3 regions of the Lysinibacillus sp. FSL K6-0057 genome follow, and region 3 is predicted to be linked to each of the others. Evidence: riboswitches for the same ligand, from Rfam matches in the RefSeq annotation. Region 3 holds a riboswitch; each other region holds the start of a gene.
What was found. A riboswitch is a leader RNA that binds a small molecule or an ion and turns the genes downstream of it on or off. The one in region 3 is predicted to bind cobalamin.
Positions count from the first base shown of each region.

Region 1: it holds a riboswitch for cobalamin, as region 3 does, so the genes downstream of both, mmgD (citrate synthase) here and MHB40_RS15615 ((2Fe-2S) ferredoxin domain-containing protein) in region 3, are expected to answer to the same signal.
Region 2: it holds a riboswitch for cobalamin, as region 3 does, so the genes downstream of both, MHB40_RS23180 (hypothetical protein) here and MHB40_RS15615 ((2Fe-2S) ferredoxin domain-containing protein) in region 3, are expected to answer to the same signal.

Region 1 is NZ_CP152047.1:2,543,972-2,548,806, forward strand. Features, by position in the region: gene MHB40_RS12445 (NUDIX hydrolase) at 1-208, opposite strand, end outside; cobalamin riboswitch at 456-652, shown strand; gene mmgD (citrate synthase) at 844-1,965, shown strand; gene prpD (2-methylcitrate dehydratase) at 2,064-3,497, shown strand; gene prpB (methylisocitrate lyase) at 3,562-4,476, shown strand; gene MHB40_RS12465 (acyl-CoA dehydrogenase family protein) at 4,519-4,835, shown strand, end outside.
Region 2 is NZ_CP152047.1:4,643,395-4,648,229, forward strand. Features, by position in the region: gene MHB40_RS23170 (tyrosine-protein phosphatase) at 1-261, opposite strand, end outside; gene MHB40_RS23175 (cobalamin-binding protein) at 407-1,357, opposite strand; gene MHB40_RS23180 (hypothetical protein) at 1,341-1,898, opposite strand; cobalamin riboswitch at 2,059-2,257, opposite strand; gene MHB40_RS23185 (glutathione peroxidase) at 2,406-2,951, opposite strand; gene MHB40_RS23190 (hypothetical protein) at 3,037-3,591, opposite strand; gene ytvI (sporulation integral membrane protein YtvI) at 3,682-4,740, shown strand.
Region 3 is NZ_CP152047.1:3,119,319-3,124,153, forward strand. Features, by position in the region: gene cobK (precorrin-6A reductase) at 1-135, opposite strand, end outside; gene MHB40_RS15605 (sirohydrochlorin chelatase) at 132-1,061, opposite strand; gene cobJ (precorrin-3B C(17)-methyltransferase) at 1,076-2,743, opposite strand; gene MHB40_RS15615 ((2Fe-2S) ferredoxin domain-containing protein) at 2,748-3,119, opposite strand; cobalamin riboswitch at 3,265-3,447, opposite strand; cobalamin riboswitch at 3,700-3,885, shown strand; gene MHB40_RS15620 (energy-coupling factor ABC transporter permease) at 4,033-4,779, shown strand; gene MHB40_RS15625 (energy-coupling factor ABC transporter substrate-binding protein) at 4,783-4,835, shown strand, end outside.

The sequences.
Region 1 (4,835 bases), 580 kb from region 3:
GTCCTGTTTCTTCATGAAGCTCACGAGCAGCAGCTTCCTCTAACGTTTCTTTTAGTTCCAATGCACCGCCAGGTAATCCCCAATCCAACGTATCTGATCGATGTTGAAAGAGAATTTGCTTGTCATCGTTACCCACAAGAATGGTCGCCCCAATACTGATAATTGGTCTACTACCGATGTATTTCCTTAACTCTGTAATATATCCCATATTGGTCCCTCCTATAGATCATAAGAAACGATTCGCCTTTCTTCCTTTAAAAACCTCTATTTTCCTTGTAATGCTTAAAATTGGATGTATTGGGATAGATGCACAATCTTTTTTTGTACAAAATATTGCTAAAAAACGCAGAATAGTTCATCAAAGATGAAAAATAGCTTTTTATAATCAGTCTTTTCTGAATTTTACCTATATTGATTGTTTTGAAAACTCTATGTTAAGGTAAAAAGACAAATTGAATATGCTAAATTTTGGTGGTTCAAATGGGAGCTGATTCTATTTGATTAAAAGGGAAGTTGGTGAGAGTCCAACACTGTCCCGCAACTGTATTTAGGAGCTCGAAAACAAAGCCACTGTTTTGTTTGTCAAAATGGGAAGGTGTTATGGGAGCGTTGATCATAAGTCAGGAGACCTGCCACGAAAAAAAGCATCAATTGACCTACGAGGATAGGGAGGTGTTAGCTACTGCATGATTGTGAATTCATGTAAATTCACTGTTTTTTTGGTCTGTCATGCTTTTGTAGATTAACAACTTCTAGAAAGGGATAGGAGTTGTTTTTTTGTTGTTCTGTCGTGTTTGAATGGTAACGCTTACAAGAATAATTAAACAAAGGGGCTGTCATTAAATGGAGTTAAATTATTCACCAGGTCTTGATGGAATCATTGCCGCTGAAACAAAGCTATCTTTTTTAGACACTGTAGGAAGTCAAATAGTTATTCGAGGCTATGACTTGATTGAATTATCTCAGCGATATTCGTATTTAGATATTGTTTACTTATTGCTGCATGGAGAAATACCAACTACCGAGCAACAGGCTGATCTACAGGACAAATTGAAAGCTCATTATCAGGTTCCTCAAGAGCTATTTCAAATTTTCAAGCTATTGCCCAATGAAACACATGCGATGGATGGGCTTAGAACAGGAATTTCCGCTTTAGCAGGCTTTGATCAGCACATCAATGATCGTTCGACTGAAATGAATTTATCGCGAGCATATAGACTTTTAGGAGGTATGCCCAACATCGTAGCAAATAGCTATCGTGTATTAAATGGACAAGAGGTTGTCGAGCCGGATAGTCAACTTTCCTATAGTGCCAATTTTTATTACATGATTACGGGCAGAAAGCCAACTGCGTTAGAAGAAGAAATTTTTGATCAGTCACTCGTTTTATATAGTGAGCATGAGATGCCAAATTCAACATTTGCGGCTCGTGTCATTGCTTCTACACAATCTGATTTGTATGGCGCTTTAACGGGAGCTGTCGCATCGTTGAAAGGGAATTTACATGGAGGGGCTAACGAGGCAGTCATGTACATGCTTCTTGAAGCCAAAACAGTAGAAGGCTTTGAAGCATTGTTGAAAAACAAGCTACAAAATAAAGAAAAGATTATGGGCTTTGGCCACCGTGTCTATATGAAAAAGATGGACCCAAGAGCGCAAATTATGAAAGAAGCCTTGCACAAATTATGTTTAGAGCAAGGGGATGATCGCTTATATCACATGTGTGAAGCTGGTGAAAAAGTGATGGTACAGGAGAAAGGGTTGTATCCAAATTTAGATTATTATGCAGCACCCGTGTACTACATGCTTGGTTTGCCGATTGAAATCTATACGCCAATCTTCTTTGGCTCACGAACAATTGGCTTATGTGCCCATGTGATTGAGCAGCATGACAATAATCGATTATTCAGACCTCGTGTCAATTATATTGGCGAGCGTCATAACCTTGAAAAACTGTCGGTATAATCAAGTTTTAACAACTCGCCATAAAGCTAATGGGCATTCTGACCAATGCCCATCAGCAAACTAGTATATCAAACTTAAGCCTTGAAAGGAAGATATAGATGATTAAAACAAATGACATAACAAAGACAGATCAATTACTTACAGATATTGCGGATTATGTACTAAATACAAAGATTACAAGTGAAGAGGCATACGAAACGGCACGCTATGTTCTATTGGATACTTTAGGCTGTGGCATTTTGGCCTTACAATATCCTGAATGCACGAAGCTTCTTGGTCCAGTAGTACCAGGCACAGTCGTTCCTAATGGTACACGTGTTCCTGGAACTTCCTATGTTCTTGATCCAGTAAAAGGCGCTTTTAATATCGGGTGTATGATTCGTTGGTTAGATTACAACGATACTTGGCTTGCGGCTGAATGGGGGCATCCATCTGATAATTTAGGTGGCATATTAGCTGTGGCAGATTATTTAAGTCGCGTGCGTGTGGCAGAGGGTAAGGCGCCTCTTAAAGTGAAAGATGTTTTAGAAATGATGATTCAAGCACATGAAATACAAGGGATTTTAGCACTCGAAAATAGCTTAAATCGTGTTGGGCTAGATCATGTTCTGTTTGTCAAAATTGCAACAACAGCTGTTGTGACAAAGGCATTAGGAGGCACGCATCAGGAAATTGTCAATGCATTGTCCAATGCCTGGATTGATAATTCAAGCCTACGAACATATCGCCATGCACCGAATACAGGTTCTAGAAAATCATGGGCTGCTGGTGATGCAACAAGTAGAGCAGTGCAATTAGCGATGATGGCTGTGAAAGGCGAAATGGGCTACGCAACGGCCTTATCTGCACCAGGCTGGGGATTCCAAGACGTTCTATTTAATAAACAAGAATTAAAGCTTGCTAGACCACTGACATCCTATGTGATGGAAAATGTACTATTCAAGGTTTCTTATCCAGCTGAATTCCATGCACAAACAGCTGCAGAATGTGCCGTTCATTTACACCATGAAGTGAAAAATCGTTTACAGGACATTGAACGCATTCAAATTACGACACATGAATCAGCAATACGAATTATTGATAAGGAAGGACCTCTTCTGAATCCAGCTGATCGCGATCACTGCCTTCAATATATTACAGCTATTGGTCTTATCTTTGGTGATATCATTGCAGATCACTATGAAGATGATGTGGCAGCAGATCCTCGTATCGATGAGTTAAGAAATAAAATGGTGGTTGTGGAAAACGCTCAATATACAATCGATTACCTAGATCCTGAAAAACGTTCGATTGCCAATGCTGTTCAAGTTTATTACAACGACGGCACATCATCTGAGCTTATTGAGTGTGAATATCCTTTAGGACACCGTTTCCGTCGTGAGGAAGCATTCCCTCAAATCATTGATAAATTCCAGCAAAACATCAGTACCCATTATTCACAAAAACAATTACGTAAAATTAATGAGGTTTGTGCTAATCAAGAGCTTCTTGAGAATAGTGCCGTCCATGAATTTGTTAATTTATTTGTTTAACTTTCTAGGCGATTCTGGACGTACTTATGGCGAGGCATCATTGATTATTAGGGGGTTTTTATAGATGGCGTGGATTGTAAATGAAGCGATAACACAAAAACAACTGGCTGAGCAATTTAAAGCGCTCATTAATCGTTCAACGATTTTGCAAATACCAGGCGCACATGATGCAATGGCAGGTTTAATGGCTAAAAAAGTTGGCTTTGAGGCATTGTATCTTTCTGGAGCTGCCTACACGGCCAGCAGAGGCTTACCTGATTTAGGAATGATTTATTCCAATGAAGTGGCGCAACGAGCGAACGATATTATTCGTGCTACGAATTTACCAATGCTCGTGGATATCGATACTGGCTTCGGCGGTGTACTAAACGTTGCCCGTACAGCGCGTGAAATGATAGAGGCAGGGGTTGCTGCTGTACAGCTAGAAGATCAAAATCTTCCAAAAAAATGTGGTCACTTGAATGGAAAAACGCTTGTTTCCCAAGAGGAAATGATACAAAAAATAAAGATGATTAAGCAAATAGCTCCTACTTTAGTGATTGTTGCCCGCACAGATGCGAGGTCTGTAGAAGGCTTAGAACAGGCTATCTTAAGAGCTAAAGCCTATGTAGCAGCTGGGGCAGATGCTATTTTTCCAGAGGCGTTACAAACAGAAAAAGAGTTTAAACAATTTGCCCATGAGCTGGATGCTCCCTTATTAGCTAATATGACTGAATTTGGACAAACGCCTTATTATACCGCTAAGGAGTTTGAAAAAATGGGCTATTCGATGGTGATTTATCCCGTTACATCCATGAGAGTTGCAGCCAAAGCCTATGAGCAAGTGTTTACCTTAATAAAAAACACAGGAACTCAGAAAGATGCTATTGAGGATATGCAAACGAGAAGTGAATTATATGAAACCATTTCCTATTACAAATTTGAAGATTTAGATAGTGAGTTGGCGAAAACCATCTTACCGAAAGAGGAAATAAAGTAGGAGAAAAGTTGTTTTTCTCCTTTTCTTTCAAGGAGGGCTAGTATGGATAAACTAGAGGACAAAATGACCATCTTTACACCAGAGGACTTTCAAGATGAGGAAGAGCTCATCGCAAAAACGGCAGAGCTCTTCATTAAACAGGATGTCTCACCTAATACTACAGCTATTGAAAAGCATCAATATGAAGTTACTCGTCAGTTATTTCAAAAAGCAGGTGACCTTGGTTTACTAGCCATTGAGATACCCGAAGACTATGGGGGGCTGGCACTCAATAAAAAAATTTCAGGGCTCGTTGCAGAAAAAATGGGCTATGGCGGCTCATTTAGTGTCTCTTACAATATTCATGCAGGAGTCGGCAC
Region 2 (4,835 bases), 1.5 Mb from region 3:
TGGAATTTGAATATATTGAGCGTGTGAGAACACAGGGTTAGGATTATGATACGCCTCACTGTTATCACGATAATCAAAAATGGTTTTAATCCCTAACGTTTCAAATAGCTCTTTATCCGCCAGTGTCATTTTCCCAAGAGCTGCTGAGCGGTAAAATAAACCGTTCTTTACCCTACGTCCATCACTTGTCTTATACCCACCCATGTCTCGGAAATTATAGACTGCCTCAAATGGAATCGCCTTTGTCTCTAATTGTTCCAATCACTACACCTCCTAAAATGATCGAGCATACTTACTTTTATTTTAAAGAACAAACTAAATTAATTCCAATTTTCACGCTAGGTAATAATTAAAACCACATCAAAAATGCTAGCTGAAAGGCTTACAGCTAGCATGGAAACATTTCTTATTTAAATAACTCTGGATATACAGCCTTCGCTACTAATTCTACAGCTTCACCGATACGTGGACCAGGTCGATTCGAGATATCTGTATCAAGAGATAATACCGCTTTGTTTTGAATAGCTGTCACAGTATTCCAACCATCACGCGCAAGAATTTCTCCTATTGGATCTTCTGTATAGTTTACTGTCGTTAAAATAACGTCTGGGTTTTTCGCAATCACATCTTCCTCAGAAACTTGCGCCCAACTATTCAATTCAGAAAAAACATTATTAACATTAGCTGCATCTAGTATTTCTTGTTGGAAAGTGCTAGAGCCCGCTGTATAAATGTCTGGCTTAGGGCTAACCTCTAAATAAACATTTTTCGGCGTCTTTACGTCTTTCACCTTCGTTTGTACTTCAGCAATTTTCGCTTTAATCTCTTCGTTTAATTTACTTCCTTGATCAGCAACATCCATCACAGCAGCAATTTGTTCGATATCTCCATAAACATCATCGAAAGTAGTCGCAGATTGAATAACAAACACTTTAATTCCTGCATCTTCAAGCGGCTTTAGTGCATCCTTATCACCGATTGTATAAGCAATGACAACATCTGGCTTTAACGCTAAAATTCGTTCACTGTTAAAATTCGTAGTATCAGAGACACGTTCAATTTTTTGTGCTTCCTCTGGGTAAGTATCGTACTCAGTTGCCCCTACAATTTTATCGCCAACACCTAGAGCAAACAAGATTTCAGTATTACTTGGTTGTAATGATACAACTGTTTTTGGAACTTCATTAAATTCTATTTCAACACCACGGTCATCTGTCACTTTATAGCTTGTTTTCTCTGTGTGTTGTGTATCCTGTGAAGCATCTTTGTTTTTTGTATCTTCAGCAGTGCCACAGCCTGCTAACATCAGTGCAAGTAAGAGCACTGATAGCCATTGGAATTTAAATACTTTCTTCATTATTATTCTCCTTTTTCTTTTTCATTGGGTATGATTTACTAATAAATGGTATTTCAGCTATTCCTGTTTGCTGATTCATAAAAACAGCCATGACAAAACATACATTAGCTAATAAGCCAAGGTAATCGAAAAGAATAGCAGGAACCGCTCGTTCTTCTGATACTTTGTGTAAGGTACGATATGATTTTTTTGCTTCACTGCGGCAAAGATGTAAAGCAGCAGCGGCCTCAGTTCCTTGAGGTAAAACAAAACTTTGAATCTCTTCCTTCACATGACCAACGTAAAAGTCATAACGCTCACTTAACCAAGATAAATCCTCTTCAGTTACTGCTAGTTTTCCACGAACTGAGCCATTGACATGATAAGCCATAGGTAAAATAAGCATTAAATCCTCTTCAACAACTTGAATATCCTCTTTTTTTACTGCAGCTAATGCAACTCCTAGATGTGTTGTGAGGCTATCCGTTCGAATTTCAAAATCGACCGTTGAAGCTTTCTCACGCATAAATGGATAACAAGAATAACGTGCATCTTTTTTCACTTGCTGTCCCCCCTACTTTCTATAATGAAAAATTCTTACATGAAAGGCATAAAAAAAGCCGCTCCTTTTGCAAAGGAACGACAAAAATAACATAATGATCGCCATCAAGCTCGACTTAGCCTATGTTTTTGCCGTATATCCTCCTAGCTTCCGAGAAGTTTTTATACGTTCAAATAAAGGTCGGTCTCCTGGCTTGTACAGTTCATTACATGAAACGAATGAGTTATAAAGAACCTTCCCATCTTCTTTGAGACAGTGGTAAATCTTTATAATGGCTGTACTTACAGTTGCGGAAACAGCTCCGGTTTTTCACCGGATTCCCGATTATGCTAACTAGCACCTTTATTCTGCAAGAATAATTCATTTGTAAAGCAGTTTATCATATATGATTCAGAAAAAATAGTTGTGCTGCGCATGGATAACTTTAAACATCCAGCAATATTTCTACTTTAAGAGAAAATTTAAAACCATTTTATAAGTTTTTACATTATTAAAAAAATTTATAGACTATAATAGTGTTTCAATTGCCTGTTCGATATCGAGCTGAGAATCTGTTGGCTCAAAGCGTGCGACAGTCTTACCACCAGCATCTACTAGAAACTTTGTAAAGTTCCAGCGAATATTACGACCATCTAAAAAGCTTGGGGCAAGTTGAACAATTGCTTCAGCAAGCATTTTCTCTTGCATACTTGCCTTACCAAATTCTCGAAAATTCGCTTCATGCTTTAAATAATTAAAGAGTGGATGTGTAGCCTCACCATTCACCTGTACAAGCTCAAAAATCGGGAATGTGACTCCATAGTTCACCTTGCAAAGATGCTTAGTTTCCTCCCCATCTTCAGGATTTTGATGACCAAATTGATCACAGGGGAAGCCAAGGACTACAAAATTTTCTTTCCCATATTTATCATACATTTTTTGTAAATCTTCAAATTGATATGTAAATCGGCATTGATTTGCCGTGTTAACAATTAACATTGTTTTTCCACGATATGTTTCCATCGATAAAATTTCACCATTAGGCTTCCGTACTAGATAATTATAAATGCTCATGCCATAACCCCTTATAGTTTTTCGTTTATTATAGTTGACTAGTCAACAGATCATCAAAGAATTTGCCCAAAAAAACACCATCTCGCTACTTTGAACGGATGGCTGACTTATACTTCTTTTTATATTTAGCATCTTGCTCTTCATTAATTAAACGATGGGCAATGTCTAATAATTTCGAGTCATTTGTTTGATCATATAGCTTTTTAAATGACATAATAATATCCTGTCGAATGAGAGATGGCTGCTTTTCATCTATACATGTTTGAAATCTTTTAGCTAGATATGACACAACCAGATCTCTTTGTACCTGTCCTGCTTGCCCAATTTTCCAAATTGCTTGTAATGCATGCCTTGCTGTGACGGATTGTTCGTCATAAGTCACAGCCCAAATCTTTAAGAAATCCTCCAATACCCTTTCTTCTGGATCACTTTTTGCAGCTAAAGCGCATAAAATTTGTGCAGCACGTGCACGAGAATATCCATTTTTGTATGTAAGTGCTTTTATTAGCTGTTCCCAAACTGCATATGTCCAATCTACGGGTTCCTGCATAATCTTCAATAATTCCTCGTAAGATTCATATTGAATATCGCGATCATGCTCTGTTAGATTATTAAAAAGTTGCAGAATCTCTTTTTCCATAATTTATCCCTACCTTTATTGTTTCAGAACGTAATAAAATTTGATTTATGGTACACTTAACTTAATTTTTTTCGCAAAGAAGGTGAGTTTATGAATAAATTTAATGCTAGGAAATTGATTTTTCGGTTGATTGTGATTTTATCCCTACTTATAGCTGCCTATTTTGTTATCCCTGTGTCCATGCCTTTAATATTCGCTGGGATTAGTGCATTTTTCTTAGAACCAATTGTCATGTTCTTTAAGCGGAAATGGAAAATGTCACGGAAAATAGCAGTTGCTTTTATTTACATAGTGAGTGTTATTGTTATATCTATTATTTGCTATCTTTCCATTACACAAATCATGACGCAAATAATTTTACTGTCTAAGCAAGCTCCCTATTATATTTCCAAGCTATCAGATATGTGGCTTCATATGCAAGAAAATATTTCTAAATACACAGAAGACTTTCCACCTGAAGTAAGTACTTCGCTTCAAAAAACCACAATGGATTTCATTAAGAAAGTTGAAGAATTCTTTTTAAGCTTCTTTAATTATAGCAAAGTTTCAGCATTCTTTTCAGAGATTCCCAGCCTATTTATCAGTCTTCTCGTTTATATGATTGCTCTATTCCTATTTATGCTTGATTTGCCTAAGTTAAAGCAAATCACTTATAAATATTTAAAGCCAAATACGGCAAAAAAGATAAAAATTATTTTAAATCGCTTAAAAGATGCAACATTTGGCTATATGAAGGCGCACTTATTTGTAAGCTTTATCATTGGAGGCGTCACACTCATTGGACTGCTATTAATCCAACCGAAATATGCGGTAACGATGACGATTATTATCTGGTTAATAGATATTGTACCATTCCTAGGCTCCATCATTATTTTAGCGCCATGGGGGCTCTATCACCTTTTGATGGGAAACACATCTATAGCTGTAAAATTATTCATCTTAGCTGCTATTTTACTGATTATTCGTCGAGTAGTCGAGCCTAAATTAATGGGAGACCATATCGGTTTATCTACTTTGCCGACATTAATTGCCATGTTCATAGGCCTACAGTTATTTGGTATTATCGGCTTACTCGTTGGCCCATTTGTTATTATATTCTTTATTGCTTTAAAAGAGACAGGTGTCATCAAAGTAAATTTTAAAATTTGATAGCAATCTATATGTTCGAAAGTCTCTCTTCAAAATCAACATAAAAAGGTCATCTTTGTATATTTTTCTCTACAAAGATGACCTTTTCCGTATGT
Region 3 (4,835 bases):
ATGTGGCAGGCCAACGTCAGCAAGACTTGAGGCTGCCGATTCGGTGACGACCGTAGCTGTCACCGCATGACCTGCGCTTTGTAATGCAAGGGCTAAATCCCTTGCATCACTCGTCCCCGCTAACATGAAAATCATTTTACCGGCTCCTCTTCATGATGATGGTCGTGGTCGTGGTCATGCTCATGATGGTGGTGATGGTCATGCTCATGATGGTGGTGATGGTCATGATCATGATGGTGATGATGATGTGCATGTCCATGTACTGCCGCATAGGCACGATAGTCTTCTAGATCTTGCATACCTGTTGATGTACCGTTGACCGCCTGTTCAATACGCTCTAATAGAACATTTTGTAAACGTTCATGGTAGCCAAAATAGTTAGCAATTTGAATATCACAGTCTGGATAAAGTTCATTAAACTTCTCACACATGCCATTCATACGTTCCATCAAAATGCCTGTGAATAAAAAGTAAGGTAGCATGATGATTTTTTTTGCACCTAGTTTGACACAACGTTCAATTCCTTCTTCAACTCGTGGATCTGTGACACCCATAAAAGCACTTTCCACGTATTTTACAGGTAGTTTTTCCCATAAAAGTCGTGTAATTTTATAAAAATCGCCATTAGCAGATGGATCACTGCCTCCTCGTGCAATCAATAAAATAGCCGTGTCTTGCTGCTCTTGTTCTGAATTAAAGCCAATTTCAGCTAAGCGATCTTGTAAAATGGCAAAGATTTCATCATGGATGCCAATTGTTTGACCATATGTGAATGTAATCGTTGGATAATGCTCACGCGCATGCTCGATTTCTGCTGGAATATGCAGTTTTGAATGGCCTGCATGAAGTAAAATGATTGGAATCACATGAACCTCTGTAGCTCCCTTTTTCACACAGTTTGTAATACCTTCTTCAATGTTAGGTGAAGCAAATTCAAGGAAACAAGTTTCCACTAAAAATTGTTCGTCAATACGCGGTGTCATTTGTTCGATAAATGTACGAACCTCATCATTTCCTGCTGCTAAACGGCTCCCATGGCCGACAAATAAAATAGCTTTCATCTCTTTACCCCTTACTAGTCGCCGCACGGAGCTGGCTCTACTTTTATTTTGGAAGACATATCTTGATACGTAAAATGCAGTATCTTTTTCACACGTTTAAAATATTTAAACAAGCGTTCATTTGGATGAGCATTTGCTTGGTATTCTTCAATAATATCTGTAATGAGTGGAATCAGCTGATCAGGCTCCAACCCTTCTACAACAGGCTGTGCTGCGTGAGCCGTACGACCAACTGGCTTTGCTCCAATAAAGACATCAAATTTACTTTTACGGTAGACGATGCCAATATCATCAAATACAGCTCGATAACAGGCCATACCACAGCCATTAAAGCCAATATTTAATGTTTTCGGTAAAGACATGCCACCAAGTTTTTCTTGTATTTCTTCGGCGTATGGTATCGAATCAGCCTTTTCACCATAGCAAAAATCACAAGCCTTCAGAGATAGCACATCACCAATCGGTGCTAATAAAAAGCCTACTTCCTGCAATTTCTCTGTGATCTGTTCAGGGGCAGTCGTTGGTATTTTCAAATGGATTTGATGATCTGGTGTATATTCCATCGTCCCCTCTTCCCCAACGACCTCTGCTAACGTCAGCATTTGCTGAGGAGTAAAAAACTTATTGGCCACACCTGGGCTCACTGCTAATTCAAAAATAGATTCTATTTTTTGCTGTACAAGCTTCGGTGTTACGTTGACTGCGTTTGTCCCTTTCACCATTGCGAGTGCCGCTGTAGCCATTTCAAGTGCTGTTTTTTTCGGCTTTGGCGTAGCGGCTATACTGGGTTTATTAAAGCGCCCTGCATTAGGATCAGCTGTAAAGTCATTTCTTGCTGTTCCTGTCTCTTGATTCATTGCCCAAGGTTCATTTTCTTCACGCAAACGTTGATGTGGACGTAATGGTTGTTTTTCTTCCCCCAGGGTATATTTACGTTGGTAACCGCGTGGCGTAATCATCTTATTGTCATAGAAAAATGTTGATGAATTCCCGATAATGACAGTTGTCAGCATACCAATATCATGTTCTAGCATTTCTGCTAGCGTTGTCATGGTCACTTCTTGACGTTCTCGATACGCACTTTTCACAAGCCCTACTGGTGTGTCTGGCGAACGATATTCTAAGAGAATTCGCTGAGCTTCGACAATTTGTCTTGTACGGCGACCACTTTTAGGATTGTATAATGCGATGACAAAATCTGCCATAGCAGCTGCCTCGACACGCTTTGCAATCAAATTCCAAGGTGTTAGATGGTCACTTAAACTGATTGTACAAGCATCATGCATAATGGGTGCACCAAGTATGCTCGCACATGAATTAATCGCAGAAATACCAGGAACAATTTCTACTTCAATTCCTGTTGCTTCTGTCCAGCCTAGCTCGATTAACACCTCATACACTAATCCCGCCATGCCATAAACGCCTGCATCACCACTCGAAATCACCGAGACAATGCTCCCTGCCTCTGCTTGACGAACGGCTTCCTGCGCACGGGACACCTCTTCTGTCATGCCTGTGCTAACAATCGATTTCGCACTAACTAAATCTTGAATCAGCTCTACATAGGTTTTGTAGCCTATAATCATATCACTTTGTTGTAAAGCTTCTACTGCACGTGTCGTAATATGCTTAAAATCTCCAGGTCCAAAGCCTACTACGAAAATTTTTCCTTTTTGCGCCATGTTGTTACCCCTCTTTCACCTTTTCGATCCCTTTAATGGCTGTTGTTTGAGCAGTACGCTGTAATGTACCTTCACGAAGTGTAAAGACATGTTCGTTGTATAAGGATTCATGATGTAAATCTTGTACTAGTGTCCTAGCATGCTCTGTTGATGGCACACGATACCAATTCCCTTGAGGGTAGGCGATTACCACACAGGCATCCTTGCATCGTCCATTACAGCGCGTTCTTGTCGTATGTATTTCTTGATCGAGTGCTTGTCGCTGTATTTCATCTCGAATGGCTAAGGTAATTTCCTCACCATCCTTATTCATGCAACTACTGCCATTGCAAATAAAGAGATGTGTTTTCATCCCCTCTAAATTCCATGTTGTCATCTTCTGTCTCCCCTCATTTGCTTTCTGGAAAAAGAAAAACCTTTACTCTAAATCGAAGAGTAAAGGTTTTGTAGAAGCCAAATAAAAACGAATAGCATGAAATAAAGGTACTCGCTTCCGCTTCAACTTCTCCCTCCGAAAAGTTTGCATGCACAATCAAATAAGCAGGTTTCCTGACTTAAGCTTCATTTTACAGTCGCACCTTCCCAAGTTTGCACCAGTGGCTTTGCGATTTCATCAGCTATTACAGTAGCGGGGGCTGTATTGGATTTTCACCAATTTCCCTATTATCTCGAGCTATTCGAGCACTTATTGACGTTTTATATGAAATTTTTATTAGTATTTTAAATAGAAAACTGTCTTAATCATATCTTATTATTTTAAAATTTCAATATTTCTTTAAAAATTTATGACAAATTTATCAATTTTGAAGTGAACTGGGGTATAAAATTTATACAATATCCATCATTAGCACAATGAATATTATCAGAATATTCGCCGTTGACCTTTAATTAAAAAAATTTTATAAAAAGGTATAGCATATTTATGGAAAATCATGTTACACTTTGTCGTGAAATCTCACAATTGAATGTTTTTCGGTGTAAAATGCTTGCCATTTTGCTTAAAAGGGAAGCCGGTTTGAGTCCGGCGCGGTCCCGCCACTGTAATAGGGAGCTTTATAGAATATGTCACTGTCCAACGGATGGGAAGACCTATAAAGTATTGAACTAGAGCCAGGAGACCTGCCGAAAAATAGGTGATCGTTTCAGCCTACGAGGATAGGTGTGCGGCTTAGCAGATGAGAATGTTATTTGCTTTTTTAGCTATGCACTTTTCCACCAACGGAGAAGTGCTTTTTTATTTACGCACGCTACATTCTAAAAATCTATTAATTAGTTAGGAGGAAAGCTTTTTGAAATTTTCATGGTGGAAACTTAGTTATTTTTTATTGGCCTTTTTAATTGTGCCAAAACGTGCCTTTGCGATGCATATCATGGAAGGTTTTTTACCAATCGAATGGGCGATTTTTTGGTGGGTTATTTCTATTCCTTTTATCGTTCTAGGATTGCGTTCTATTCGCAAAACAATTGAAGAAAATCCTGAAACAAAGATGCTTTTAGGGCTTTCAGGAGCCTTTGCTTTTGTGCTATCTGCCTTAAAAATCCCTTCTGTTACAGGTAGCTGCTCTCACCCAACTGGTGTTGGACTTGGGACAGTTCTCTTTGGCCCTCTAGCCATGAGTGTAATTGGAACAATCGTTTTATTATTCCAATCTTTATTATTAGCACATGGAGGAATCACGACTTTAGGGGCGAACGCCTTTTCGATGGCTATTGTAGGTCCTTTTATTGCTTACTTTGTCTTTAAAGGAGCACAAAAAGTAGGTTTGTCATTTTCACTAGCCGTATTTTTCGCAGCTATGCTTGGTGATTTAGGTACATATGTTGTGACTTCTGTACAACTAGCACTAGCCTTCCCTTCAGAAGTTGGAGGCTTTATGGCATCCTTTACAAAGTTTGCAGGTATTTTTGCTTTAACTCAAATTCCTTTAGCGGTGAGTGAAGGGATTTTAACGGTCATTGTGATGAATTTCTTGAAAAAATACAATATTAGCGAATTAAAAACTTTACGTGTTTTCTCAACAAAGGAGGCACATTAACAGATGAAAAAAAATTTATTGTTATTAGCAATTGTTGTGTTGTTAGCCATCATTCC